One region of the Cupriavidus sp. PB-02 genome, then DNA from elsewhere that is predicted to be linked to it. Evidence: riboswitches for the same ligand, from Rfam matches in the RefSeq annotation. Region 1 holds a riboswitch; each other region holds the start of a gene.
The links. A riboswitch is a leader RNA that binds a small molecule or an ion and turns the genes downstream of it on or off. The one in region 1 is predicted to bind glycine.
Positions count from the first base shown of each region.

Region 2: another riboswitch for glycine. It lies ahead of AC10V3_RS22245 (D-amino acid dehydrogenase); the one in region 1 lies ahead of gcvT (glycine cleavage system aminomethyltransferase GcvT).
Region 3: another riboswitch for glycine. It lies ahead of AC10V3_RS09675 (D-amino acid dehydrogenase); the one in region 1 lies ahead of gcvT (glycine cleavage system aminomethyltransferase GcvT).

Region 1 covers NZ_CM177694.1:4,226,451-4,236,173, forward strand. The annotation lists gene AC10V3_RS19990 (UvrD-helicase domain-containing protein) at 1-1,185, opposite strand, end outside; gene AC10V3_RS19995 (YMGG-like glycine zipper-containing protein) at 1,457-1,684, shown strand; glycine riboswitch at 1,782-1,868, shown strand; glycine riboswitch at 1,890-2,013, shown strand; gene gcvT (glycine cleavage system aminomethyltransferase GcvT) at 2,114-3,241, shown strand; gene gcvH (glycine cleavage system protein GcvH) at 3,341-3,721, shown strand; gene gcvP (aminomethyl-transferring glycine dehydrogenase) at 3,820-6,750, shown strand; gene AC10V3_RS20015 (DUF421 domain-containing protein) at 6,855-7,409, shown strand; gene AC10V3_RS20020 (L-serine ammonia-lyase) at 7,459-8,835, shown strand; gene AC10V3_RS20025 (MBL fold metallo-hydrolase) at 8,914-9,651, shown strand; gene AC10V3_RS20030 (OsmC family protein) at 9,678-9,723, shown strand, end outside.
Region 2 covers NZ_CM177695.1:329,953-339,675, forward strand. The annotation lists gene AC10V3_RS22220 (DUF2848 domain-containing protein) at 1-526, shown strand, start outside; gene AC10V3_RS22225 (ABC transporter ATP-binding protein) at 576-1,352, shown strand; gene AC10V3_RS22230 (ABC transporter ATP-binding protein) at 1,363-2,088, shown strand; gene AC10V3_RS22235 (branched-chain amino acid ABC transporter permease) at 2,098-2,982, shown strand; gene AC10V3_RS22240 (branched-chain amino acid ABC transporter permease) at 3,012-3,998, shown strand; gene AC10V3_RS22245 (D-amino acid dehydrogenase) at 4,053-5,360, opposite strand; glycine riboswitch at 5,493-5,595, opposite strand; gene AC10V3_RS22250 (TonB-dependent receptor) at 5,864-8,137, shown strand; gene AC10V3_RS22255 (sialidase family protein) at 8,163-9,383, shown strand; gene AC10V3_RS22260 (TlpA family protein disulfide reductase) at 9,380-9,723, shown strand, end outside.
Region 3 covers NZ_CM177694.1:2,015,693-2,025,415, reverse strand. The annotation lists gene AC10V3_RS09700 (porin) at 1-233, shown strand, start outside; partial or broken gene AC10V3_RS09695 (FAD-dependent oxidoreductase) at 339-530, shown strand; gene AC10V3_RS09690 (IS5 family transposase) at 816-1,826, opposite strand; gene AC10V3_RS09685 (GNAT family N-acetyltransferase) at 2,552-3,871, shown strand; gene AC10V3_RS09680 (hypothetical protein) at 3,871-4,167, shown strand; gene AC10V3_RS09675 (D-amino acid dehydrogenase) at 4,960-6,213, opposite strand; glycine riboswitch at 6,363-6,462, opposite strand; gene AC10V3_RS09670 (MFS transporter) at 6,528-7,898, opposite strand; gene AC10V3_RS09665 (branched-chain amino acid ABC transporter substrate-binding protein) at 8,153-9,229, opposite strand; gene speB (agmatinase) at 9,406-9,723, opposite strand, start outside.

The sequences.
Region 1 (9,723 bases):
CTTGATCTCGGCCTTGTCGAAGAAGCTCTGGCCGCCCGACAGCACGTAGGGAATGCGCTCGCGGCGCAGGATCTGCTCGAAGAGCCGCGCCTGGTGGTTGCCGCGATAGAGGATGGCGTAGTCGCGGAACTGCGCGCGGCGCTCGAACTTGTGCGCGGACAGGCGGAACACCACCGACTCGGCCTCGTGCTCCTCGTCGTTCATCGGGTGAATGGCGATGGGATCGCCCATGCCGTGCTCGCTCCACAGCTTCTTGTCGAACAGCTTGGGATTGTTGGCAATGACCGCGTTGGCCGCTTCCAGGATGCGCACGGTGGAGCGGTAGTTCTGCTCCAGCTTGACCACCTTCAGGGCCGGGAAATCGGTCTGCAGCAGGCGCAGGTTGTCCAGCGTGGCGCCGCGCCAGCCGTAGATGGCCTGGTCGTCGTCGCCCACCGCGGTAAAGGCCGGCGCGCGCAGGTGCGAGCCGCCCGCCAGCAGCTTGAGCAGCTGGTACTGGCACGCGTTGGTGTCCTGGTATTCGTCGACCAGGAAGTAGCGCAGGCGGTTCTGCCACTTGAGCTGTACCGTTTCATTGCGCGCGAACAGTTCGGCGGGCAAGCGGATCAGGTCGTCGAAGTCCACCGCCTGGTAGGCGTGCAGCGTGGCTACGTAGTTGCGGTAGACCAGCGCGGCCTGGTGCTCGTCGGCATTGGCCGCCTGCGCGATCGCGGCCTCGGGGTCGACCATGCCGTTCTTCCACAGCGAGATCGTGCTTTGCACGCCGCGGATCAGCTTCTTGTCGGTGGTGCCGAGCTGCTCCTGGATCAGGCCGAAGCAGTCGTCCGAATCCATGATCGAGAACTGCGGCTTCAGGCCCACATGCTCGGCCTCCATGCGCAGGATCTGCACGCCGAGCGAGTGGAAGGTACAGACCGTCAGCTGCTTCAGAGGAATGCGCTTGCCCTCGCGCGTGGTCTTGCCTTCCATCAGCTTGCCGATGCGCTCCTGCATCTCCTTGGCCGCCTTGTTGGTAAAGGTGACGGCGGCGATATGGCGCGGCTCGAAGCCCTTGTCCTCGATCAGGTGCGCGATCTTCTGCGTGATCACGCGGGTCTTGCCCGAGCCTGCCCCGGCCAGCACCAGGCAGGGCCCGTCCAGGTAGCGGACGGCTTCGGATTGGGCGGGGTTCAGGCCGTGGGTCATGCGAGGGGCGCGGTTGGAGACGGAAGGGGAATCGGCAAGAGAGGCGGGACGCGCCAGCTCGCGCGAAAGGTAGCGGCGGCAAAGCTGCTGATGTTAACACGCTGGCCGCCCCCGGTCAGTCAGCGCAAATCGCATTGACAGCTCCCGTTGTGTCACTGGCGTAACACTTCGTAAAGGCCGGAGCCGATCGCATAGGGCGCCGATCTAACTAATGTGTCCCCCAGCCTGCGCGGCCGTTCGGACATGCATTAATCATCACACGGAGCCAACAATGAAAACCCTGCAAACTTTGACCAAGGTGACCCTGATCGGCGCAACGGTCGCGGCCTTTGCCGGTTGCGCAGACATGACCCCGAAGCAACGCAACACCGCCATCGGCGCGGGCGCGGGTGCCGTGGGCGGCGCCATCCTCACCGAAGGCAGTGCACTGGGTACGCTGGGTGGCGCGGCCGTGGGCGGCGTGATCGGTAACGTCGTCACCGACGACAAGAAGAAGTAAATTCGCCGCCCCTGGCGGCGGGGCGCAGGAACGGGTACAGCCGCCGGGCGGCTTCCGGCCCGCGTTTGACAAAGGCCGGGGCCTCCCGTACATTGCGCGCATCCGACCGGGAGAGCGCGCATCTCTGCGCCGCCGAAGGGGTATCACCCGAAAACTCTCAGGCACCACGGACCGATCGGATCGGCATGCAACATGCACACAATGCATGCCGCACTCTGGAGAGCGGCACCCGCCATTCATGGCGAGCGTGCCCACCGAAGGGGCGCACGAGGATGGGGTCTACGGATCCGCCTTGTAATCTCTCAGGTATCGAGGACAGAGGGGTCATCCGCCGCAGCGGATTGCTACGCCATATTGTTGGCGCGGCGAGCGTTGCGGCGGATGACCCTTTTTTCGTTTTCGCAACCCGAGACTGCCCCCGAGGATTCCATGACGCTCCAGGCCACGCCCCTCAACGCCATCCACCGCGCCCTCGGCGCCCGCATGGTCGACTTCGGCGGCTGGGACATGCCGGTCAACTACGGCTCCCAGATCGAAGAACACAACGCCGTGCGCAGCGATGCCGGCATGTTCGACGTGTCGCACATGTGCGTGGTGGACCTCAGCGGCGCCAATAGCCGCGCCTTCCTGCGCGGCCTGCTGGCCAACAATGTCGACAAGCTGCAGACGCCGGGCAAGGCGCTCTACTCCTGCATGCTGGACGAGAAAGGCGGCGTGATCGACGACCTGATCGTCTACTTCTTTGCCGAGGACCGCTTCCGCCTGGTGGTCAATGCCAGCACCGCGCTGGGCGATATCGACTGGATCCGCTCGCGTAATGCCGCCACCGGCAGCGGCGTGACCATCACCCCGCGCCGTGAAGACGTCGCCCCCGAGGGCGTGCAGCCGCTGGCCATCGTCGCCGTGCAGGGCCCGAACGCCCGCGCCAAGGTGTGGAGCACGTTCCCGTCGACCCAGCCCTCCGACGCCCTCAAGCCCTTCAACGCCGTCGTGGTCCAGGACCCGGCCATCGGCGAAATCATGGCCGCCCGCACCGGCTACACCGGCGAAGACGGCTTCGAACTGGTGGTGCCCGCCGCGAGCGTCGCCGCCGTGTGGGAAAAGCTGAACGCCGCGGGCGTGCGCCCGGCCGGCCTGGGCGCGCGCGACACGCTGCGCCTGGAAGCCGGCATGAACCTGTACGGCCAGGACATGGATATCAACACCTCGCCGCTGGACGCGGGCCTGGCCTGGACCGTCGACCTGCAGAGCGAACGCGACTTCACCGGCAAGGCGGCACTGGCCGCGGCTGGTTCGCGCCAGCAATTCCTCGGCCTGATCCTGCGTGACAAGGGCGGCGTGCTGCGCTCGCACCAGAAGGTGATCACCGCGGCCGGTGACGGCGAGATCACCAGCGGCACCTTCAGCCCGTCGCTGTCGCAGTCGATCGCCTTTGCGCGCCTGCCGCAGGGCGTCAATGTCGGCGACACGGTGCAGGTAGAGATCCGCGACCGCAAACTCAGTGCGACTGTGGTTAAACTGCCGTTTGTGCGCAATGGCAAGGCACTCGTGAGCTAAGGGGAAAACCCGCTCACCCAACGGTCGCCCTCGCCTGCCGGCAGCTTCGCCGGGCAGGCATCACCCAACAAGAAACAGATCTGTATCCGGAGAACCTCCATGAATTTCCCCGCTGACCTCAAGTACACCGAGTCGCATGAGTGGGTACGCGTCGAAGCCGACGGCACGCTCACCATCGGCATCACCGACCACGCGCAGGACGCGCTGGGCGACATCGTCTTCCTGGAACTGCCCGAAGTGGGCAAGTCGGTCGGTGCCGGCGATGCGCTGGCAGTGGTGGAATCGGTGAAGGCCGCTTCCGACATCTACGCTCCGGTGGCCGGCGAAGTGATCGCCGTCAACGAGGCCGCCACGGCCGCGCCGGAAAGCGTCAATGCCGATGCCTTCGACGCCTGGCTGTTCAAGCTCAAGCCGGCCAACGCCGACGACGTCAATGGCCTGATGTCGGCCGACGCGTACAAGGCCAGCGTCGGCGCCTGACGCCGGCCACGCCGGTCCCGCGCGGACCGGCCACTGCAGACAGACGCGCGCCGGCGGGCTGACCACCTGCCGACGCGCCCCCCACGAGGTTCTTGCCAATGAACGCCCCGCTTCCCATGAACGCCGCCCAAGGTAACCGGCCCACGCTGGCCGAACTGGAGGCGCGCGACGCCTTCGCCGCCCGCCATATCGGCCCCGATACCCCCGAACAGCAGCACATGCTGAAGGTGCTCGGCTATGACAGCCGCGCCGCGCTGATCGACGCCGTCATCCCCGCCGCCATCCGCCGCCGCGACGGCATGCCGATGGGCGAGTTCACCGAGCCGCTCAGCGAAGAAGCGGCGCTCGAGAAGCTGCGCGGCCTCGCGCGCAAGAACAAGGTACTGAAGAGCTTTATCGGCCAGGGCTACTACAACACGGTCACGCCGGCGGTCATCCTGCGCAATATCTTCGAGAACCCGGCCTGGTACACCGCCTACACGCCCTACCAGCCGGAAATCTCGCAGGGCCGCCTGGAAGCGATGCTGAACTTCCAGCAGATGGTCACCGACCTGACCGGGCTGGATATCGCCAATGCGTCGATGCTGGATGAAAGCACCGCCGCCGCCGAGGCGATGACGCTGCTGCAGCGCGTGAACAAGCACGATTCGAACATCTTCTTCGTCGCGGACGACGTGCTGCCGCAGACGCTGGAAGTGGTACGCACGCGCGCGCTGCCGCTGGGCATCGAAGTCAAGGTCGGCCCCGCTGCCGACGCCGCCGCGGCCGGCGCCTTCGGCGTGCTGCTGCAATACCCGGGCGTGAACGGCGACGTCAACGACTATCGTGCCATCGCTGACGCCGTGCACGCTGCCGGCGGCCTGGTGGTGGCCGCCGCCGACCTGCTGGCGCTGACGCTGGTGGTCGCGCCGGGCGAATGGGGTGCCGACGTGGCCGTGGGCAACTCGCAGCGCTTTGGCGTGCCGCTGGGCTTCGGCGGCCCGCACGCCGGCTATATGGCGGTGAAGGATGCGTTCAAGCGCTCGATGCCGGGCCGCCTGGTCGGCGTGACCATCGACGCGCAGGGCAACAAGGCCTACCGCCTGGCGCTGCAGACGCGCGAGCAGCATATCCGCCGCGAGAAGGCTACCTCCAACATCTGTACCGCGCAGGTGCTGCTGGCCGTGATGGCATCGATGTACGCCGTCTACCACGGCCCGCAGGGCCTGAAGCGCATCGCCCAGCGCGTGCATCGCCTGACCGCGACGCTGGCCGCCGGTCTGGAAAAGCTCGGCTTCGCGCGCACCAACGCCACCTTCTTCGACACGCTGACACTGGAAACCGGCTTCAATACCGAGGCCATCCACGCCGCCGCCACCGCGCGCGGCCTCAACCTGCGCCATGTCAGCGCCACGCGCGTCGGCGTCTCGCTGGACGAGACTGCCACCCGCGCCGACGTGGTCGCGCTGTGGGAAGTCTTCACGCAAGGCAAGCCGCTGCCCACGGGCCTGGACTTCGACAAGCTCGAAGCCGCCACGCAGGACGCGTTCCCCGCAGCGCTGGCACGCACCACCGAATACCTGACGCACCCGGTCTTCAACACGCACCACGCCGAGCACGAGATGCTGCGCTACCTGCGCATGCTGGCAGACAAGGACCTGGCGCTGGACCGCACTATGATCCCGCTGGGCTCGTGCACGATGAAGCTGAACGCCACCAGCGAGATGATCCCGGTGACGTGGCCTGAGTTCAGCCAGATCCACCCGTTCGCGCCGCTGGACCAGACCGTGGGCTACCGCGAGATGATCGACCAGCTCGAAGCCATGCTGTGCGCCGCCACCGGCTACGCCGCGGTGAGCCTGCAGCCCAACGCGGGCTCGCAGGGCGAATACGCGGGCCTGCTGATCATCCACGCCTACCACGCCAGCCGCGGCGAGAGCCATCGCGACATCTGCCTGATCCCGTCGTCGGCGCACGGCACCAACCCGGCGTCGGCGCAGATGGCCGGCATGAAGGTGGTCGTGGTGGCCTGCGACGAGGACGGCAACGTCGACCTGGACGACCTGGCGAAGAAGGCCGAGCAGCACAGCAAGAACCTGGCGGCCATCATGATCACCTACCCGTCCACGCACGGCGTGTTCGAGCAGGGCGTGCAGCAGATCTGCGAGATCGTGCACCAGCACGGTGGCCAGGTCTATGTCGACGGCGCCAACATGAACGCGATGGTCGGCACCGCCGCGCCGGGCCAGTTCGGCGGCGACGTCTCGCACCTGAACCTGCACAAGACCTTCTGCATCCCGCACGGCGGCGGCGGCCCGGGCGTGGGCCCGGTCGCGGTCGGCGCGCACCTGGCGGACTTCCTGCCCAACCAGGACAGCGTCGGCTATCGCCGCGACGACCGCGGCATCGGCGGCGTGTCGGCGGCGCCGTTCGGCTCGGCCAGCATCCTGCCGATCTCGTGGATGTATATCGCGATGATGGGTTCGGCCGGCCTCACCGCCGCCACCGAGAACGCGATCCTGGCTGCCAACTATGTCGCCAAGCGCCTGGCGCCGTACTATCCGGTGCTGTACACCGGCCAGCACGACCTGGTCGCGCACGAGTGCATCCTGGACCTGCGCCCGCTGCAGAAGGACACCGGCATCAGCAATGAAGACGTGGCCAAGCGCCTGATGGACTACGGCTTCCACGCCCCGACCATGAGCTTCCCGGTGCCGGGCACGCTGATGATCGAGCCGACCGAGAGCGAAGCGCTGCATGAGCTGGACCGCTTTATCGACGCGATGATCGCGATCCGCCAGGAAATCGGCCGCGTTGCCGACGGCACCTTCGACCGCGACGACAACCCGCTCAAGCACGCGCCGCACACCGCTGCGGTCGTGACCGCCGACGAGTGGACCCACAAGTACACGCGCGAAGAAGCCGCGTACCCGGTGGCATCGCTGCGCACGCAGAAGTACTGGCCGCCGGTTGGCCGTGCCGACAACGTGTACGGTGACCGCAACCTGTTCTGCGCCTGCGTGCCGGTGAGCGACTACGTGGTCGACTGACATGCAGGTCCGGCGGGCCGCCGCGGCACCGGGCGCCCGCCAAAGCACTATGCTCGATATGTAGGGCACCGCGCCGTGCGGTGGCCGTCCTGAGCGGAGGCTGCATGTGGAACCTGAGTGCCCCCTGGTGGGAATTCGTGCTGCGCGGGCTGATCGTCTACGGCGCGGTGCTGGGGTTGCTGCGCCTGTCGGGCAAGCGCCAGATCGGGCAGTTGACACCGTTCGACCTGGTGCTGCTGCTGGTCATTTCCAACGCGGTGCAGAACGCGATGAACGCCGGCGACAACTCGGTCAGCGCCGGGCTGATCCTGGCGGTGACGCTGGTCGGCGCCAACGCGATGATCGGCTTCCTGACGTGGCGTTTCCGCAAGCTGGAGCTCCTGGTCGAGGGGCGCCCGCAGGTGCTGGTGCACGACGGCAAGGTCTACCGCGACGTGATGCAGCGCGAGCACATCAGCTTCGATGACCTGAACAAGGCGCTGCGCCATGCCGGCTGCGACAGCGTCGGGCAGGTGCATTTCGCGATCCTGGAAACCGACGGCACGGTCTCGGTCAAGATGCGCGAGCGAGCGCAGCAGGGCGAGGCCCCCGCCACCAGTACCACGGCCACAGGCAGGCCTACGATCTGGACCCATCCCGGCATGGACGAGCCGGTCTGACCTTACAGCACGCACAAGTGCCCTTCACGGGCCATCCTGGAGACATTCCGTGGCAGTCAGCGTTTTCGATCTGTTCAAGGTGGGCATCGGCCCGTCGAGCTCGCATACCGTGGGCCCGATGCGCGCGGCCCTGATGTTCGCGCAGGGACTGGAGCGCGACGGCCTGTTGCCGCAGGTGGCGAGCGTGCGCGCAGAGCTGTACGGTTCGCTGGGCGCCACCGGCAAGGGCCACGGCACCGACAAGGGCGTGATCCTCGGCCTGATGGGCGAGGCCCCCGACACCATCGATCCCGATTCCATCGACACGCGGGTGGCCGCGCTGCGCGCCAGCCGGGAGCTGTCCTTGCTGGGCAAGCACATCGTGCCCTTCGTCGAGAAGGAACACATCGCTTTCTACCGGCGCGAGGCCATGGCCGAGCATCCCAACGGCATGAAGTTCCATGCCTTCGATGCCAGCGGCGCTTCGCTGCGCGAGGCGCGCTACCTGTCGGTCGGCGGCGGCTTCGTGGTTACCGCGGGCGCACCCAATACGCAGGTACTCAACGCCGCGCAGCAATTGCCGCACCCGTTCCGCAGCGGCAAGGACATGCTCGAGATGGCCAAGGCCAGCGGCAAGAGCATTGCGCGGCTGATGATGGAGAACGAGCTGACGTGGCGCAGCGAGCAAGAGGTCACCAGCGGCCTGCTGCATATCTGGGACGTGATGCAGGCCTGCGTGGCGCGCGGCTGCCGCACCGACGGCGAACTGCCGGGCCCGTTCAAGGTCAAGCGGCGCGCGCCGGAGCTGTTCCGCAGCCTGACCGAGCGCGCCGAGCGCACGCTGTCCGATCCGCTGTCGGTGATGGACTGGGTCAACCTTTACGCCATCGCCGTCAATGAAGAGAACGCCGCCGGCGGGCGCGTGGTCACCGCGCCGACCAACGGCGCGGCCGGCATCATCCCGGCGGTACTGCATTACTACGATCGCTTCGTGCCGGGCGCCAGCAAGCAGGGCGTGGTCGACTTCCTGCTGACCGCGGGCGCGATCGGGCTGCTGTACAAGCTCAATGCATCGATCTCCGGCGCCGAGGTCGGCTGCCAGGGCGAGGTCGGCGTGGCCTGTTCGATGGCTGCGGGTGCGCTGGCGGCGGTGCAGGGAGGTACCCCCGCGCAGGTGGAAAACGCCGCCGAGATCGGCATGGAGCACAATCTCGGCCTGACCTGCGACCCGGTCGGCGGGCTGGTGCAGATCCCATGCATCGAGCGCAATGCGATGGCTTCGGTCAAGGCGGTCAATGCGGCGCGCATGGCGTTACGCGGCGACGGGACGCATTACGTGTCGCTGGATTCGGTGATCAAGACCATGCGCGAGACCGGGGCCGATATGAAGACGAAATACAAGGAGACGGCGCGGGGCGGGCTGGCGGTCAATATCGTGGAGTGCTGACCGCCCTCTGCTAGTGCCCATCGGCATGCCCGGCGTATCATGGCGGCGTTCCCCGATCGCAAAAAGAAGAGGACAGCCATGCAGACCTTCCACCAGCTGTTCGACGAAACCTCGTCCACCTTCACCTACCTGCTGATCGACGCCGCCACGGGAGACGCACTGCTGATCGACCCGGTCGACCACCAGCTGGAACGCGACATGGCGCTGCTGCAAGACACCGGCGCGCACCTCGCGTGGGTCATCGAGACCCATGCCCACGCCGACCACATCACCTCGGCCGGCCACCTCGCGTTGCAGACCGGTGCGCACACGGCAGCCCCGTCCGGCTGCGATATCAAGCCCGCGCAGAAACAGCTGATCGATGGCGACACGGTCGCATTCGGCAAGCAGGTGCTGCGCGCGATCCATACGCCGGGACACACCGCCGGCAGCATGAGCTACCTGTGGGAAGAACCCACGCCCGACGGCATCGTGCGCCGCATCTTCACCGGCGACGCGCTGCTGATCGACGGCTGCGGCCGCACCGATTTCCAGTCGGGCGATGCGGGTACGCTGTACGACAGCCTGACCAAGAAGCTGTTCGCGCTGCCCGACGACACACAGGTCTATCCGGCCCATGACTACAAGGGCCGCACCTCTTCCACCATCGGCCAGGAACGCGCGCACAACAGCCGCGTCGCCGGCCGCACGCGCGAGGAGTTCGTCGAGATGATGCGCAACCTGAACCTGCCGCGGCCGAAGCTGATCGACGTTGCGGTACCGGCCAACCAGCGCCTGGGCCTGCGCGACGGCGAAAGCGTGCCGCACGGCGCCTGAGCTTTCCCAACGTTAGGAGTCACCGCATGTCCGCATATACCGCCGAAGTCCTGTGGCAACGCGATGGGCAGG
Region 2 (9,723 bases), on a different replicon from region 1:
CCCGGTCTTCTATCGCGTCGCGGCGGCGCGGCTGGGTACCGCGGGGGAGATCCAGGTCAGCGGCGAAGCGAGCAGCGGCGAGGCCGAGTTCCTGCTGGTCAGGGATGGCGGCGAGATCCTGGTGGGCATCGCCTCGGACCATACCGACCGCGAGGCCGAGACCTACGGCATTACCGTATCGAAGCAGATGTGCGAAAAGCCCTGTGCGCCGACCTTGTGGCGCCTGGCCGAAGTGGCGGGACACTGGGACCGGCTGGTGCTGCGCTCCTACGCCACCATCGACGGCGAACGTGTGCTGTACCAGGAGGGCCCGGTGACGGCCATGCGGTCCCCGACCGACCTGCTGGAGCGGTTCGCCGGCCACGGTGGTGACTTTGGCGAGGGCGCGGCCATGCTGTGCGGCACCTTGCCCGCCATCGGCGGCATCCGCCCGGCCGAGCGCTTCGAGATCGAACTGGAAGATCCGGTGCTTGGGCGCACGCTGCGCCATGCATACGCGGTCGCGACGCTGCCCGTCGAGGGTTGAGCATGGCGCGCCATCCACATTGCCACGGCAGCGCTACGGAGTTACGCCCATGCCCCAAGACGACCTGATACTGGCCACCCGGAACCTCGGGAAATCCTTCCGCGGCTTCACGGCGGTGAGCGATGTCAACCTGCGGGTGCGACGCGGGTCGATCCATGCATTGATCGGGCCCAACGGCGCGGGCAAGACCACTTGCTTCAACCTGCTCACCAAGTTCCTGGAGCCGACCACCGGCACCATCCTATTCAACGGCATCGACATCACCCGCGAGAAGCCCGCGCAGATCGCGCGCCGCGGCGTGATCCGTTCCTTCCAGATCTCGGCGGTGTTCCCGCACCTGACGGTGATGGAGAACGTGCGCATCGGCCTGCAGCGCCAGCTTGGCACCGCGTACCAGTTCTGGCGCAGCGAGCGCTCGCTGAACGTGCTCAACGACCGCGCCATGGAACTGCTCGAGCAGGTCGGGCTGACCGAGTTCGCGCACACCGTCACGGTGAACCTGCCGTACGGCCGCAAGCGCGCGCTCGAGATCGCCACGACGCTGGCGATGGAGCCCGAGCTGATGCTGCTGGACGAACCCACGCAGGGCATGGGCCATGAGGACGTGGACCGCGTCACGCAGCTGATCAGGAAGGTCTCGGCGGGCCGCACCATCCTGATGGTGGAGCACAACATGAGCGTGGTGTCGTCGATCGCGGACAAGATCACGGTGCTGCAGCGCGGCGCGATCCTGGCCGAGGGCCCTTACGCTGAAGTGTCGAAGGACCCGCGCGTGATGGAGGCCTACATGGGCACTGTCGACGCGGAACTGCAAGGCGCGCACTGAGGGGCACGACATGACGACATCGAATACACCTGCCCTCGAAATCAAGGGCCTGGAGGCCTGGTACGGCGAATCGCACATCCTGCACGGCGTGGACCTGACGGTGAACCGCGGTGAAGTGGTCACGCTGCTGGGCCGCAACGGCGCCGGTCGCACCACCACGCTGCGCGCGATCATGGGCCTGACGGGTGCGCGCAAGGGCTCGATCAAGGTCAATGGCCATGAAACCATCAGCCTGCCCACGCACAAGATCGCGCACTACGGCATTGGCTATTGCCCCGAAGAGCGCGCCATCTTCTCCAGCCTCTCATGCGAAGAAAACCTGATGCTGCCGCCCGTGCTCAAGGGCGCCGACACCAGCAAGGGCATGAGCGAGGCGGATATCTACGAGATGTTCCCGAACCTGAAGGAGCGCCGCCAGAGCCAGGGCACGCGTCTTTCCGGCGGCGAGCAGCAGATGCTGGCGGTCGGGCGCATCCTGCGCACGGGTGCCAACCTGCTGTTGCTCGATGAAATCTCGGAAGGGTTGGCACCGGTGATCGTGCAGGCGCTCGCGCGCATGATCCTGATGCTCAAGCAGAAGGGGTACACGGTGGTGATAGTGGAGCAGAACTTCCGCTTCGCCGCGCCGCTGGCCGACCGCTTCTACGTGATGGAGCACGGCAGCATCGTCGAGCGCTTCGCGGCCAGTGAGCTGCAGGCCAGGATGCCGGTGCTGCATGAACTGCTGGGCGTATGAGGAGCCCCTATGACTCTGTTTGAAATCCCGTTTCCGGCGCTGCTGTCGCAGCTGCTGCTGGGGCTCGTCAATGGTGCTTTCTACGCCATGCTGAGCCTGGGCCTGGCGGTCATCTTCGGCCTGCTGAACGTCATCAACTTTGCGCACGGTGCGCTCTTCATGCTCGGCGCGGTGCTGGCGTGGGCCGGCATGACCTATGCCGGGCTCAGCTACTGGGCGATGCTGCTGCTGTCGCCGCTGGTGGTCGCAGCACTGGGCGTGGCGATCGAGAAGACCATGCTGCGCTGGATCTACAAGCTGGACCATATCTACGGCCTGCTGCTGACGCTCGGCATCACGCTGGTGATCGAGGGCATCTTCCGCTCGGTCTATGGCGTGTCCGGGCTGCCCTATTCGCCGCCCGAAGCGCTGCAAGGCGCCGCCGACCTCGGCTTCATGCGCTTGCCCAACTACCGCGCGTGGGTAGTCGTGGCTTCGCTGGCGGTCTGCATGTCGACCTGGTACGTGATCGAGAAGACCCGGCTGGGCGCCTACCTGCGCGCGGGCACCGAGAACGCCAAGGTGGTGGAGGCCTTCGGCGTCAACGTGCCGCTGATGGTCACGCTGACCTACGGCTTCGGCGTGGCACTGGCGGCGTTTGCCGGCGTGCTGGCCGCGCCGGTCATGCAGGTGTCGCCGCTGATGGGGCAGAACCTGATCATCATCGTGTTCGCGGTGGTGGTGATCGGCGGCATGGGCTCGATCCTGGGCGCGATCCTGACCGGCCTGGGTCTGGGCGTGATCGAAGGGCTGACCAAGGTGTTTTATCCGGAAGCATCGTCGACCGTGGTGTTCGTGACCATGGTGATCGTGCTGCTGTTGCGCCCGGCAGGGCTGTTCGGAAAGGAGAAATGATGAACGGGCAATCTATCGCTGCACTGGGAATGCAGCCACCGCAGGCGGTACGCCGCCTGCCACGGCGGGCACTGTACGTGGCGCTGCTGGCGTGCCTGCTGGCGGCGCCGCTGGCAGGGGCCTATCCGGTGTTCGTGCTCAAGGTGCTGTGCTTCGCGCTGTTTGCATGCGCCTTCAACCTGCTGATCGGCTACACCGGGCTGCTGTCGTTCGGCCATGCGGCCTTTTTTGGCGGCGCCGGCTACGCGGCCGGCCATGCGATGAAGGCCTGGGGCGTGACGCCGGAGATCGGCCTGATCCTGGGCACGGCCACCGGCGCTCTGATCGGCTACGTGGTGGGCTCGCTGGCGATCCGCCGGCAGGGCATCTACTTCTCGATGATCACGCTGGCACTGGCGCAGATGCTGTTCTTCATCTGCCTGCAGGCGCCGTTCACCGGCGGCGAGGACGGCCTGCAGGGCATCCCACGCGGCAAGCTGTTCGGCGTGCTGTCGCTGTCTAGTGACCTGACGCTGTACTACGTGGCGCTGGCGATCATCGTCGCGGCCTTTGCGCTGATCGTGCGCACGGTGCATTCGCCGTTCGGGCAGATCCTGAAGGCGATCAAGGAGAACGAGCCGCGCGCGATCTCGCTGGGCTATGACGTCGACCGCTTCAAGGTGACCGCCTTCGTGCTGTCGGCGGCGCTGTCGGGGCTGGCCGGCTCGATCAAGGCGCTGGTGCTGGGCTTCGAGACGCTGACCGATGTGCACTGGTCGATGTCCGGGATGGTCATCCTGATGACCTTGCTGGGCGGCCTCGGCACGCTGTCCGGGCCGATCGTCGGCGCCTTTGTCGTGGTCGCGCTGGAGAACAAGCTCGGCGAACTGGGCAGCTACCTGGCGGCCGCGACGGGCATCGACTGGTTCAACGGGCTCGGGGAATCGGTGTCGATGGTGACCGGCATTATCTTCATCGTCTGCGTGCTGACGTTCCGCAGGGGCATCGTCGGCAGTCTGGGGCGAAGTCCTGGATGAGGCCCGGTTTTCCCCTCTCCCGCTTGCGGGAGAGGGGAGAAAACACCCGCGAGCTCAGGCCTTGGCCAATGCCAGCGCCGCAGCCGGCGCGACCGCCGTCTTTGCGCCGAGGTGTTGCTCAACCACCCCAGCCACCATATCCGCCGTCACCGCGGACAACGTCCAGCCCAGGTGCCCATGCCCCGTGTTGTAGAAGACGCACGGCGCTTTCCCTCGGCCTACGCGCGGCAGCATGTCCGGCATCATCGGCCGCAATCCGGCCCAGGGCACCACGCTGCGCGTGCTGACACCCGGGAAGCACTGCTGCACCCACTCCACCAGCGGCCGGATGCGATCGGCGCGGATGTCGCGGTTGTAGCCGTTGAACTCCGCGGTGCCGGCCACGCGGAAGCGGTCGTCGCCCAGGCGGCTGGTGACCAGCTTGGTTGCATCGTCGAGCAGGCTGACGGTCGGCGCCGCGGCGCGGCTGGCCTCGTCGGCCAGGTTGACCGTGATCGAATAGCCTTTGACCGGGTAGATGTTGACACGGTCCCCCAGGCCGGCCGCCAGCGCGCGGCTGGCGGTGCCGGCGCAGATCACGGCGCCGTCGAAGGTCGACGTGGACGTATCGGTGCCTTGCTGCACGGTCACGCTGGCGCGCCTGCCGTCGGTCTTGACGGCGCTGACGTCCTGCCCGTAGAGGCAGCGCACGCCGAGCCGGTCGATGGCCGCGGCCAGGCCGCTGGTGAACTTGTGGATATCGCCGGTCGAGTCGCTCTCGGTGAAATACCCGCCGTAGTAGGAGCCCACCAGCGTCGGCTCGATCGCCCGCATCTCCTGCGGCGTCACGGCGCGCCGCTCCAGCCCGCCCTGCGCCAGCAGCGCGGAGACGCGGCCGGCATGCTCGAAGCCGGCCTTGTCGCGGTAGATATGGAGGATGCCCTCTTTCTTCAGGTCGAAATCGATGCCCTCCTGCGCCGCCCAGGCGAACAGGTGCTCGCGGGCCGCGATGGCCAGGCGCGCGGTCTCGGCAGTATTGCTGCGGTAGTGGGGGATCGACGCGATGAACTCGGCAAACCACGTGAGCTTGTGCCAGCTCGGGCTGGGATTGACCAGCAGCGGGGCGTCGCTCCTGAGCATCCATTTGAGCCCCTTGACGATGGTCGACCAGTGGGTCCAGACCTCGGCATTGGAGGCGGACAGCTGTCCGCCATTGGCGAACGAGGTCTCCATGGCGGCATAGCGATGCCGTTCGAACAGCGTGACGGAGAATCCGCGCCGGGCGAGCGCGTAGGCTGTGGTGACACCGGTGATGCCACCGCCGATGACGGCGATTGTCTTCATGAGCTGAAGGCTCCAGGAACGTCGATGGTGGGAGTCCATACGCAATATGCGTAGCGGACGCCCCCTCTGTTCTGGACCTGAGAGATTCACGACGCCTCGCCGGGGCGATGCGCGCTTGCTCCTTCGGTATGCCGGCGGACGATGACGCCGGACATTCTTCAGAGTGCACTGCTAGTGATACCGGTCCTTTTGCCTGAGAGTTTCCGGGGCGGTTGCTCCTTCGGCGCTGTCCCGCGGCGGTTGCCGCCGGAACAGTCTCTCCCAGCATCACACTGGCTTGACGCCAATCCGGGCAATGTAGAGACAAGGCACGGCCTTGGATATGCGGGTTTACGCGAGTGGCGCGATGCGGCAATCCACCGTTCGCCGTGGGACGAGGCGAGCACTTTCACCGCGGCTCCGGCGTCGCCCGCGTCGCTATGTCGCACCGGCCGGGACCTGCTTGCCACCTAAAATGTCAGCGCTCGCTCTCGGGAGGAAGCGCCGGACACACAGCGCGCGCAGGGCAGGCGAGCCAAAAAAGACGAGAACAAGGTTTTCCAGTGAAGAGAAATCGGATTGCGCTGGCCGCATCGGCCGCGCTGATGGGCCCCGGCATGGCGGGCGCCCAGGTTGCCGCGCCTGAGCCACTGCAGGAGGTGGTGGTCTCGGCCAAGACCGAGCGTAGTGAAACTCCCGCCACGCCGCCCAATACGCCGTCGCCGGCCTATGGCATCAGCAGCAAGCGCATGGCGGACTTCAATGTGGTGAACACCGAGGACGCGCTCAAGTACGCGCCCAATCTCGCCGTGCGCAAGCGCTTTATCGGCGATATGAATTCGATCATCTCGGTGCGCAGCACCAGCTCGCGCCAGTCGGCGCGGGGGCTAGTCTATGCGGACGGCCTGCTGCTGTCCAACCTGCTGGGCTCGGATTTCACATTTCCGCCGCGCTGGTCGCTGGTCAATGCCGCCGAGATCGAGCGCGTGGACGTGCTGTACGGCCCGTATTCCGCGCTGTACCCGGGCAATTCGCTGGGCGCGACGGTGCTGATCTCGACGCGCACCCCGGAGAAATTCGAGGGCGATGCCAGCGTGCAGCTGTTCACGCAGCGCTTCGGCCTGTACGGCACGCATGACAACTTCAACGGCGTGCATGCCAACGCCTACGTGGGCGACCGCGTCGGCCCGTTCTCCTGGCTGGTCAGCGTGGACCGGCAGGACAGCAAGAGCCAGCCGCTGAGCTTCTACACCGCGGCGCGTTCGTCCGCGCGCGCCACTTCCGCCGACAAGCCGGTCACCGGCGCCTTCTTCGACAAGGACCAGACCGGCGCCGACCGCGTGGTGATGGGCGTCAACAGCGAGGGCGTCACGCACACGGTGCAGGACCAGCTCAAGGTCAAGCTGGGCTATGACATCACCAATACGCTGCAAGCGCAGTTCACCGCCGCGTACTGGCAACAGGACCGCTCCAGCGCCACCGGCAGCTACCTGCGCGATGCCAACGGCAACGTCGTCTCCAGCGGCCCGGTGAATATCGGAGGCTTTCGCTATGTGATTCCCGCCAACGCCTTTGCCCCGAGCAACGGCGAGGACGCGCGCTGGCTCTACGGCCTGTCGCTGCGCACGCGCAACGAGACCGGCTGGAACTTCTCCGGCGTGGCGTCGCTGTTCGATGTCAGTAAGGACGTGAGCCGCACCGCCAGCACGGCTGGCAACGGTCCGGGCACCGTTACCTATGGCGACGGCACCGGCTGGCGCACGCTGGACCTGAAGGCCGACTACCGTCCGCAGCAACTGCAGGGCGGGCACTGGGTCACCTTCGGTTACCACTACGACAACTACCGGCTGACCAATACCACCTACAACACCTCGGACTGGCAGGCGGCGACCATCACCGCCTTCAACAATGCCTTTGCCGGCAAGACCGAGACCCAGGCGCTGTATGCGCAGGATGCCTGGTACTTCGCCCCGGACTGGAAGCTGATCCCCGGCGTGCGCTACGAGCACTGGCGCGCCTATGACGGCAGCCGCAGCCAACCCGGCGTGAATATCGGCTACCCGGTGCGCAGCGAATCCAACTGGTCGCCCAAGCTGGCGCTCGAGAAAGCGATCGGGCAGGACTGGCTGGGCCGGCTGTCGCTGGGCCAGGCCTATCGCTACCCGACTGTCAGCGAGCTGTTCCAGGGGCGCATCACCGGCACCTCGCTGATCAACAACGATCCCAACCTGCGGCCCGAGCGCTCGTTCTCCAAGGACCTGACCTTCGAGCGGACGGTGGAGCGGGCGTATTTCCGCGTCTCGGTGTATGAGGACGATATCCGCGACGCGCTGGTGAGCCAGACCAACACCACCGTGTTCCCGACCGTCACCAGCTTCCAGAACGTGGACCGCGTGCGCACGCGCGGCATCGAGCTGGCGTATGACGCGCGCGATGTCTTTATCAACGGCTTCGACCTGTCGGCCAGCGGCGCCTACAACCATTCGAAGACGCTGGAGAACGCCAACAACCCGGCCTCGGTGGGCAAGTATTTCTACCGGATCCCCAAGTGGCGCGCCAACCTGGTCGGCACCTATCGCATCACGCCGGCCTGGGCCGGCACGCTGGCCATGACCTATTCCGGGCGGCAGTACAATACGCTCGACAATTCGGACGTCAACCCTGACACCTTCGGCGGCACCAGCAGCTTCCTGACCTTCGATGTCAAGGTGACTTACCGGCCTGCCAAGAACGTGCGCCTCGGGCTTGGCATCGACAACCTGACCGACCAGCGCTACTACGTCTACCACCCGTATCCGGGGCGGACGTTCTACGCCGAGGCCAAGCTCTCCTTCTAAGCAATTGAACAGGCTGACCACAACCATGACAGGCATGCGCCCCGGCTTTCGCTTTCTCGTTGCCGGGCTGCTGGCCTGCACCGCGCTGGCGGGCACCGCGCAAACGCATGGCAACCACGGCGGCCACGGTGGCCAGGCCAAGGCCGCGAAGATGAGCGAACTGGGCACCGGCGCCGCGTTCGACCGGGACGGCAAGCTGTGGATCGCCTACAAGGACGGCCCCTATGTCGCGGTGCGTTCGTCGACGGATTTCGGCCGCAGCTTCGGACCCGCGCAGCACATCAACAGCACGCCGGAGCCGGTTGCCGCCGACCACGACAGCCGGCCCAAGGTGGCCACCGGGCGCGACGGCGAGATCTTCGTCACCTGGACCCAGCCGCGGCCCAAGCCCTGGACCGGCTTTATCCGCTTTGCGCGCTCCACCGACGGTGGCAAGTCCTTCGCCACGCCGCTGACGGTACATGCCAATCGCGACGAGATCACGCACCGCTTCGACGCCATCGCGGTCGACCAGTCCGGCCGCATCTTCGTCAGCTGGATCGACAAGCGCGACGTCATCGCCGCCGAGGCGCGCAAGCAGCCGTATGCCGGCGCCGCGATCTACTACGCGGTATCGGCCGACCACGGCAAGAGCTTCCAGGGCGACTACAAGATCGCCGACCAGTCGTGCGAATGCTGCCGCATTGCCATGTCGCCCACGCCCGACGGCAACATGCTGGCGTTGTGGCGCCACGTGTTCCCGCCCAACGCACGCGACCACGCGCTCGCGCAGCTTGGCGCCGACGGCACCGCCACGCCGCTGCAGCGCGCCACCTTCGACGACTGGCGCATCGACGCCTGCCCGCATCAGGGGCCGGGCGCGTCGGTGGCGCCGGACGGCACGCTGCACATGGTCTGGTTCAACATGCGCGAAGGCAAGCCCACGGTGTCGGTCGGCCGCTGGAAGGACGGCAAGCTGCAGGCGCAGCGCCCGCTCGAAGACCCGCGCGCGCAGCATGCCGATATTGTCGCGCTCGACAATAACGAGATCGCGGTCGCCTGGAAGTCGTTCGACGGCCAGCAGACGCGCCTGTCCGCCATGCTGTCGCACGACGGCGGCAAGACCTGGCAGACCCGGCAGGTGGCCCGCACCGAGCGCGACTCCGATCAACCACACGTGCTGCAGCATGCAGGCCGCGCCTACGTGTTGTGGCGCACCGAGGCCGAAGGCTTCCAGGTGTTCCCGCTGGCAAAGGAGGGCGCATGAAGCCGATCCGCCGCAAGCTGCTGGCTGCCGCAGCGTTTGCCCTGATGGGCAGGTCCGTCGCCAATGCCGCCGGCAAGAAGGATGATGCGGCAACCAGCCGCGTGGCCGTATTCGAATCCGCCAGCGCCGCACAACTCACCGCCAGCCAGAAAGGCAATCCGTTCGTGCTGCTGGTGTGGTCGCTCGACTGCGTCTATTGCAAGCGCAATTTCGACGCCATCGGCAAGCTGCGCGCGCGCTATCCTGACCTGCGCGTCGTCACGCTGGCGATGGACAATCCCGAGGCGCTGCCGCAGGTGCAGCAGCTGCTCAGGCGGGTCAACCTCACGCGCAACGCATG
Region 3 (9,723 bases), 2.2 Mb from region 1:
TGGCCGGCCAAATGTACTACCTGAAGTATCGCGGCAGCGACAACAAGTCTCTGCTGTTCGCGATACGCGGCATGTACAGCTTCAGCAAGCGCACTTCGGTATACGCCACTGCAGGCTACATCGACAACGGCGGCCAGCTCGCCATGTCAGTCAGCGGCGGTTCCGTCGGTTCCAATCCGAAACCGAGCGCCAACCAGTTCGGTATCATGACCGGCATCAAGCACACTTTCTAGGAGAGGTTCGCAAGGCAGCGTGGCGGCTGGCAACAGCCACCGCCGGCCTGCTGCCGCGCGATACTTCTGCGGGTCGAGACTCATTCCCATGGCCCCATCGGGCGCTTCTACGATGAAGGCGTCGAAAACGTGGAAGGAAAGCTGAACGAATACGGGATTGACTGCGATTGCAACGTCTGGGGCATCGTCCGTGCGGGCGTCCATCCTTCCCAAGAGAAGAAGCCGCGCGAGGGCATGCAAACCGGCATCGAACTCGGCTCCCCCGAGGAGTTCCTGGACCGCGCCGCAAAGCGCGACAGCGCCCACGCGCACCGTCTCACAGCTCTCAGGCCGCGGGCGCACCGCTCGCGTCATCCCCGGCCAGCACTACCGTTGATGCCGTACTAGCTACGGAAGGTTTGCAAGTCGAAACGACAGTAATCGCCGCGGAGGTTTAAGGAATTGCTGATCAATAGCAGCGGCGCTGGAGGTCGACGGATGTTTGGTGCCTGATTTTCACCATGCGGAAGAAGAGAGAGATCTGAGCCTCATTTCGCGCCGCATGCCCCTCATCTCGTGCCCTTTCGGGCTCGATTTGCTTGTTCAAGACGGATTGCTCCCCTGAAACGCCAGCAACGGCTTTTTGGCGATCACCAGATTTGCGAGACCGAACAGGCTGAACATCTGTGCGGTGTTCTTGGCCAAGCCCTTGTAGCGGGTCTTCTTGTGACCAAACAAGTTCTTCACCACGTGAAAGGGATGTTCCACCCGCGCCCGAATCTGGGCCTTCTTGCGCTCCACTGCCTTCGTCAGGTCCTTCCACCGACCTGCCGGCATCTTTTCAACCTTGCTGCGCTTTGCCGCTACGTGCCAGCTTATGTCAGCGCGGATCGTCCCTTGCCCTTGGGCTTGTTTGATCTCATCCCTGCGCTCCACACCTGTGTAACCCGCATCAAGATGCACTTGGCTTTCCTCGCCATGCAGCAGGTGATGGGTGTGAGCGATATCGCTTTCGTTAGCCGCCGTCGTGTGTAAGCTGTGCACCAGTCCCGAGTCGGCGTCGGCGCCGACGTGCGCCTTCATCCCAAAATGCCACTCGTTTCCCTTCTTCGTCTGGTGCATTTCCGGATCGCGCGACTTGTCCTTATTCTTGGTCGAACTCGGTGCCGCGATCAGCGTGGCATCGACCATCGTGCCCTCTCGCATCAGCAGCCCCCGCTCACTGAGCACGGCCTTGACCTCATCGAACATCGCGGCAGTCAACTCGTGCTTCTCGAGCAACCGGCGAAACTTGAGCAGCGTAGTCGCATCCGGCGCCGACTCTTGCGACAGATCCACACCCACGAATTGACGCAACGCCTGGCTGTCGTAGAGGGCGTCTTCCACGGCTTCGTCACTGAGACTGAACCACTGTTGCAGACAGTACATCCGCAACATCCTCTCCACGCCAATCGGCTGCCGCCCAACACGGCCGCTCGTCGGATACAGCGGCTCAATCAACGCGGTCCACCGTGCCCACGGCACGATCCGATCCATCTCACCGAGAAACTTCTCGCGCCGTGTCACGCGCTTCTTCTTCGCGAACTCAACATCGGCAAAGCTCGTTTGTTTCATCCTTGTCTTTGTTTTCAACGCCTTCACCTTCAACGCGCCATGCTTTCCGTCAGATGACCTGTGGGTGAATTGATCAGCATTTCCTTAACGATGTTCACTAATTTAGCCTCGCCTCAGCCACCAGAGAACCACAGTTATGCGATGCCTCCGCCTACCTCGGTTGTGTACCCGAGGCTGACTGCTTTCCAAACTAAAGCAAACAAGAAATTCGTGCTGGCTGAAAAAATGTCTCTGTGCGCCCTTTGCCTGTCGCAACTAGACCGGCCCGGCTATTTTCCGCCGCATCCAAAGTTGGTAAAGTCGGCAACGCTGCGCACCACAAGTGGCGAAAACTCCTTCGCGTATCGCTGCCGGCAATGCGGAGAGACGCTGTTGCTAACAGCGGCCGACCCTGAGGCGCCAGACCGTTGGACGCGCCTGGCTGCGGACGATTGACTTATGTCCACCACATTGCTGGCGAGGGGGGAGCGTGGGCGAAAAGCGTCTGCGGCCCAGTCCAGCTAATTCGCGCTTCTCGTCATGGCAGTCCAGCTAATTCCGGTTATAAGACAGCTGAGCGGCGACGGAATTAACTGTTAAGTCATTGATTTTTGGGAAAACGCAGTCCGACGAACTCCGGTTCCTCACACCAACGGCTCGATCGAGGAACTGTTCCTTGCTTTGGTAATTGTGATCGCTAGTGCCGGTACACTCCACGCGGCGACAACTCAAACACCACAAGGGTCATGGACCACTTGCAGAAGGGTGTATCGATACTGACTCAACGACAGGATGTCGTTCCATTCGTTGAGAGTGTTAGAAGCGCGGCCGATTCAGCCAAAGATGCGCTCGGTTTTTTCCCAAGTTCAGTCTATCTAGAGTACGCGACCAAAGGAAACCTCTTTGTTGCGGCAAACGAGAACGGCGACGAGCGTCAGTACGCGGGACACATACTCCTTGACCTTCGACAGCCAAGGGCAAAGATACTCCAGGTTTTTGTCGCCCCAGACTTCCGCGGATTGGGGTTAGGTGAAAGACTTGTTGAAAGACTCAAACGCCATCTGACAGATCTCCAGTACGTCTCGATTGAAGCGCGTGTGGCGGAAGATTTGTCCGAATCGAATCTGTTTTGGGAAGCACAGAATTTCCATGTTCAGCGCATTGAGCCCGGAGGAGGCCGCGGTAAGCGGCGGCGCATGATCGTGGTACGGAACCATGAACTAGCCTCACCACAACTCTTCGGTGTGAGCGGGATCAGTTCAATGAATCCACTTGGTCTCAATTTCGCTGCAGGAACTGGCAAGCCTACTTATCTCCTGGATATGAACGTCTTGTTCGATCTGGGACCTCGAAGACAGCGACGCAACGATGTCGTCAACCTGCTTCGCGCGGAGCGAATGCAAGTATGTAGCCTAGCGATCAGCTCCGAAATTCGCAACGAACTGGCAAGGTCTTGCCCTCCCGGAAAGACCGACCCTATGCAAGACTTTGCATCGATCTTGCCAGCATACCAAGTACTTGATGATGGCTCCAAACAGCTCATCACGGAACTTGAAGCACTCGTATTTCGCGAAAGAAGCCAACGCAACGCACTGACTCCTAACGACAGGTCGGATCTAAAGCATCTGGCAACCGCGATCTCCCATGGGCTGGAGGGCCTGGTAACGAGTGATGCAACCATCTTGGACGCCGCAGCCGATCTTCGAGACAAATATGGAATTGATGTTCTATCCCCATCGGCGTTCACTCTTCAAGAGCCACACCCCGTCGAAATCACAGCATTTGGAACCAAACCTGATCGGGTCTTAGTATTTAACGAAGCCCAGCCCGCTGACGACACAGACATCAGGGCCATGCTGTCTAAATGGAACGTCCCCCCGTCACAACAATTGGCGGAATGGGCAACGGTAGACAGCTCCCGGCAGACGAGCCGGCGCCACGTTGCACGAAGTGACGACGGCATTGTCGGCTACTTGACCTGGCGCCACACGATTGACCAGAAAACCATCATTGCGATGGTGGCCATCGAGGAACGATCCCTGCTGCAACTGACTGCGCGCGGCTGATGTTGAGCAAACTTAATGAGCAAATTCCTTCCGATGCCATCGTCCTCATCCGTTTGGGGTTTCCAGCTTCGCAATCGCTTATGCGCGCCGAAGCCCACTCCCTCGGATTTACCGCCAGCGACGATTATCAAGCCCAGTTACAAAAGATTGTCATTAAAGGACTAGTGACCGACAAGAATTGGCAGCAGAAACGGGAAGCACGATCATCAAGTTCTGCTACAAAAGCCACGGGCGCTGGCCGTCTCTGTACGCAAAAAGAATGCCGACACTATCAGGCGAGCTGTCGAGTTGTTTGAAGGTAGCGTTGACCGCCTAGTGTTCTTCGATTCTGAAAGTCCTGGCGCATGGAACAACTCTGACGGAGCAAAGGAACGTGAGGAGGAGGAAGAAAGAAACCACCTCAAGGAGGTTCTGGCGTCTGTGCGTAGCCGTGGCCAGCCGAGCTAGCCAGCACCGTCTAGTCCATCGCCATTAGCCGCGACGGGGAGCACGTTCGCTAGGAAAGGCCGCGCGTGGCAAACCGTTATGGGACGCACTGCCGCCCTTGCGGGCTCACTATTGTGCGGCCGCAGCGAGGAGCAGCAGTCCCCGCTTCTATCGAAACGCCGTGCCGCCTTCTCAAAGGAAGCTCTTGCTCCCGGCACCAGCCAACGGCTTCTAGAACTGGCGCAAGGTCAGCGAGATGCGGCTTTCCTGTGGGCTGACGGCCGAGAAGGGCATTTACCGACGCTCGCCCACTACTTCACGCGGACATTCGAACGTCCGCTCCGCCCAAGTAACGCGCCTTCGTGCACGCATCATGTCGGGCGCATTGTCGGCCTTTGGGGACATTGGCCGCGGCGGGCATCTCTGGCGACAGGACGATAGGGAGTTGCAGCATTGTCCGGTCCCCAGCAAGGGGCCGCCAGTCGACGCACGCGCAGTAGATGAATCCCCGGCGCCGACATGCGAAGCTCGCTCCTACCCGGAACGAGATACCTGCCTTGCCCCCCCTACTTAGTACGTTCTCGCTCCCGTTCGCCAGGTCTGCACCATATTCAGAGGGCCTACGAACGCGGGCGTCACTTGTCTTGCTGTCCGACTGCCTCCTACCCAACGGGATAGCTCTCGGCGATAGTCGTGCCGATCGTTGCCGCTGTTGCAGCAGACAACGTCCATCCAAGATGGCCATGGCCGGTGTTGTAGAACACCCTTGGCGCCCTGCCTTTTGATACGCGCGGCATCATGTCCGGCATCATCGGGCGAAGCCCCGCCCAGGGGACTACGCGGGAGGTATTGATTCGGAAGTTGCGACGCGTCCATGACACGAGAGGCTCGATGCGATCGGCTCGGATGTCACGGTTTTGTCCATTGAATTCGGCGGTACCTGCCACGCGGAACCTGTCGTTGCCGAGTCGGCTCGTCACGATCTTTGCGCTTTCGTCGAGCAGGCTGACCCACGGCGCGTTCGCCACGCTGTCTGCATCGTCCAGGTGCACCGTAATGGAGTACCCCTTGACCGGATAGACGTTGATCCTGTCGCCGAGCATGCCGGCTATATGTCGGCTGCCCACGCCCGCACAAACCACCAGTGCGTCGCCGGCGATCTCGTACGCCGCGCTAGCGTTTGCCGATGGCGACGTCGCGCTGTCCAACGCCTGCAGGCCGATACGCACGACGCTGGCGGATAGGTCGATGGTTCGCACGTCCATGCCCTGCAGGAAGCGCACGCCGCGCCGCTCGCAAGCGAGCGCCAAGCCGCGCGTGAACTTATGGATATCCCCGGTCGAATCGGATGGCGTGAAGTATCCGCCGAAGTATTCGCCCTGCAACGTTGGTTCGATTTCCTTGATCTCCTGCGGTGACACTGTAAAGCGTTCCAGTCCCCCTGCCACGAGTAGCGCGTTCGTCCTGCCCGCAGCCTCGAAAGCGGCCTTGTCATGATAGAAGTGCAGGATGCCGCGCCGCTCCAGATCGAACTGGATATTCTCCTGCTCGGCCATGGCAAAGAGATGCTGGCGGGCGGCAATGGCCAACTTCGTCGTTTCGATGGTGTTCTCCCGATAATGGGCGATGTTCGACACAAACTCGCCCATCCATGAGTATTTGTGCCACGACGGCTTCGGGTTCACCAGCAGCGGCGCGTTGCGCTTCAGCATCCACTTCAGCCCTTTGAGTATCGTTCCCGCGCTGTTCCAGACTTCCGCGTTGCACGCGGAGAGCTGGCCGCCATTGGCGAGCGATGTCTCCATGGCAGGATAAAGATGGCGGTCGACGACTGTCACCTCGTATCCGAGTTTCGACAGCGTGTAGGCAGTGGTGACGCCGGTAATGCCGGCGCCTATAATCACAATTTGAGACATGGCAGGGTCCTCTGTCAGGGAAAGCGATGGCCGAATCCTCGGCTTCCTACCCCATCTGTCCCGGTACCTGAGAGTTTTGGCATCGGCCGGTGACCGGTGCCGTCCCCTTCGGTGGGCATTGCTTGCAACGCCACTCTCCAGATTCTTGAATCGACGCCACAGTCCTTTTGCCTGAGAGTTTCCGGGGCGGTTGCTCCGTCGGCGCCGGGGATGGCACGCACCATCCCCGGTCTCTCCTGCGTCGTCTTGTAGCCGCTTAGCGGCCGGGCTGCCCGGGATCACAGCTTATGCGTCAAGCTGCGCCCCTTGCTTGCTCAGTCCGGCAACGCACCGCCCGAGGGCGTACGGCTGGCCAGGATGGCAATCAGCGACACCACCGCGGCCCCGACCAGGTACCAGGCTGGCGCGAGCTTATTGCCCGTGGCGCTGATCAGCCAGGTCGCAACCAGGGGGGCGGTGCCGCCGAACAAGGCGTTCGCGCTGTTAAAACACAGTGCAAAGCCGCTATATCGCACACGGGTCGGAAAACTCTCCGACAGGAAGCACGGCAGCGTGCCGTCGTTGATGGTGAGGAAGGCACCCAGTGCCACCTGAATCAGCAAGATGCCGACGATGCTGGCGCTCGACAGCGAATGGAACAGCGGCACCGTGAAGAGCGCAAACAGGATGCAGGCGGAAACCAGCATCGTCTTCCGCCCGAACCGGTCGGAAAGAAAGCCCATCACGAAAATCATCACCACATAGCTAGCCAGCGATACGGTAGACACCAGGAAGGAAACCGAGTCACTCATGCCGAGTTCCTTTGACAGGTACACAGGCATATAGCTGAGCAGCAAGTAAAAGCCGACGGCGTTCAGGCAGGTCACGCCGAAGCCGATCAGCATGGTGCGGCGATGCGAGGTGAGCAACTCGCGCAGCGGCGCCTGCGGTGCATGATTGGCTTGCTCCATCGCGACGAACTTCGGCGTATCTTCAAGTTGAAGCCGGATGTAACGGCCAACCAGCCCAAAAGGGGCGGCCAACAGGAACGGCACGCGCCAGCCCCATTCGAGCAACTGTCCGGAGGTCAGCACCGTATGCAGCCCGGCGACGAACAGCGATGCGAACAGCAGGCCGGCGGCTTCCGCGGCGGGAATGACACTGGTGTAGAGCCCGCGCTTGCGGTTCGGTGCATATTCGGCAAGAAACGCCGAGGCGCCGGCGTATTCGCCTGAAGCCGAGAAGCCCTGGACCAGCCGAATGACAAGCAGCAGTACCGGCGCCCACAGGCCCACCTGCCCATAAGTCGGCAGGAAAGCGATCAGGAAGGTCGAGCAGGACATGATCATGATCGACAGCGACAACGTATTGCGCCGGCCGAACTTGTCGCCGAAATGCCCCCAGATCACCCCTCCGATCGGACGCACGACGAAGGACAGCGCGAATACGGCATAGGTCGCCATCAGGCTGGTGGTCGGGTCGCTCTTGGGAAAGAACACTACCGCAATGACGGTCGCAAGAAAGCCGTAGGCGGCGTAGTCGAACCACTCGATGAAGGTGCCGATAAAGCCCGCTGCGGTAGCGCGGCGCAGTACCTGCCTGGTGTCGGCTTCCACGGCGCTGCTGCGGGCCTGGCTCGCTGGGTGTCCCGGGCGATTGCCGCTTGGCAGCAGTTCCGTGCCGCGCAAGGATTTCGTGTTGCTCATACTCTGTCTCCGAATTATTTTGTCCTGATCGCGCTATGTCTATCCAGGCATGGGCTTTTGCCGCATGCAACCGGCGACCAGTCTTGTGGTGTGTCTTGTGGATCTGCTCTGCGGGTAATACGGGGTGTTGAACTCCTAATGCAGGGTAAGAAGGCGCAGCGATACAGCGGATCGCCGATCCTTCGACAAGAAAACGAAATCCCGATGCCACGGCTATGTCGCGCCTGCCGGCGAGGCAGGCTAGCCAACTGGCGCTACCTGTCCTGCGGCAATGGCACCAGGGCGCTGTTGCGGTAGGTGTAGATGGTGATCGGCGAATCCCGCAGGTCGCGGTTGGGGTCGAAGCGGTATCGGCCGGCCACGCCCTGCATATCGATACCCGCCAGCGCTGCGCGGTACTGCGCCGGCTCGACCGAGTTGGCTGCTTTCATCGCCTGGGCTACCAACCTGAGGCCGTCATAGATAGACGCGCTGTAAGTGAGCGGATCCGTGTTGTAGCGCTTCCTGTAGTCGCTCTTGAACTGGCGCCCCGGGCCGGTGTTCTCGAGCACGGGACCGCCCTGCGGGCAGTACACGTGCTCGTCCACGGCATCGCCCCCCAGCCTGGCCAGTTCGATATTGCACATCGCATCGCCACCGAGCAGATAGGCGTCGGCCATGGCGAGCCGCTTCATCTGGCTGCGCAGGGGTCCGGCCTGCGAGTAGTAGCCACCATAGAAGATGCCGTCCACCTTCATGCCGCGTATTCGGGTCAGAATCGGGACGAAGTCTACGGCCTTGTCCGAGGTGTATTCGCGGGCGACGATCTCGATGCCTTGCGCCCTGGCTGCCTTGACGAACTCGTCCGCCACACCCTGGCCGTAAGCGGTCCGGTCGTCGATGACCGCGAAACGCTTGGCGCGCAGTTTGACCGAAGCAAACTCGCCCATGCGCTTGCCAAGCTGGCTGTCATTGGCCGAAATTCGGAAGACATAAGTGTGCCCGGCCTGGGTGACTGCCGGGTTCGAAGCAACCGTTGCCATCACTACCCCGGCCTGGTCCAGCAGGCGGGAGATCGGGATGGCGACGCCCGAGTTAAACGGCCCGAACACCACCTTCACGTTCCCGTCCACCAGGCGCTGGGCAACCGACATGCCGGTGCGCGGATCCGCAGCGTCGTCCTCGGAGACCAGGCTAAAGCGCACGGCTTTGCCGTTGACGACAAGGCCTTGCGCATTCAGTTGATCGATGGCCATGCGCAGGCCGTTTTCATTGTCCTTGCCGATGGCGGCTTGCGGGCCGGACAGTGGGCCGGTCAGGCCGACCTTGACGACTTGCTGCTCCGCAGCCATGACGAAGGACGGCAACGGGCACGCCAGCACGGCGGCGGCCAGGCCCACGTAGAAACGAAATTGACGAAACATTGCGGCTCCCCTTTTTGCCAACTCGCGCGACGCCGGTGAATGGCGCGCTGCGTGGCCATGTAAAGACGACGGCATGCTTGATGACGACGCGGCCCGTTTCGCGCTCAGCGTGCAGCGGCGCGCTTGAGCTTGCGCTGGTGCATCACCCGGCCGATCGTGTTGAGCAAAAGCTGCGCGGCGAGGATGGCGGTGGATCCCGTATGGTCATAGTCGGGAGCGACTTCTACCAGGTCCATCCCCACCACTTCGCCTTGCTCGGCCAGGCCAGCGAACAATTCCAGACCCTCGTAGTAAGTCAGCCCGCCATGGCTCGGGGTACCCGTGCCAGGCGCGATGGAGACGTCGAACCCGTCGATGTCGATGGTCAGGTAATAGCGTACGCCCTTCGGGATGCGGTCCAGCACACCCTGGATGCCGAGCTT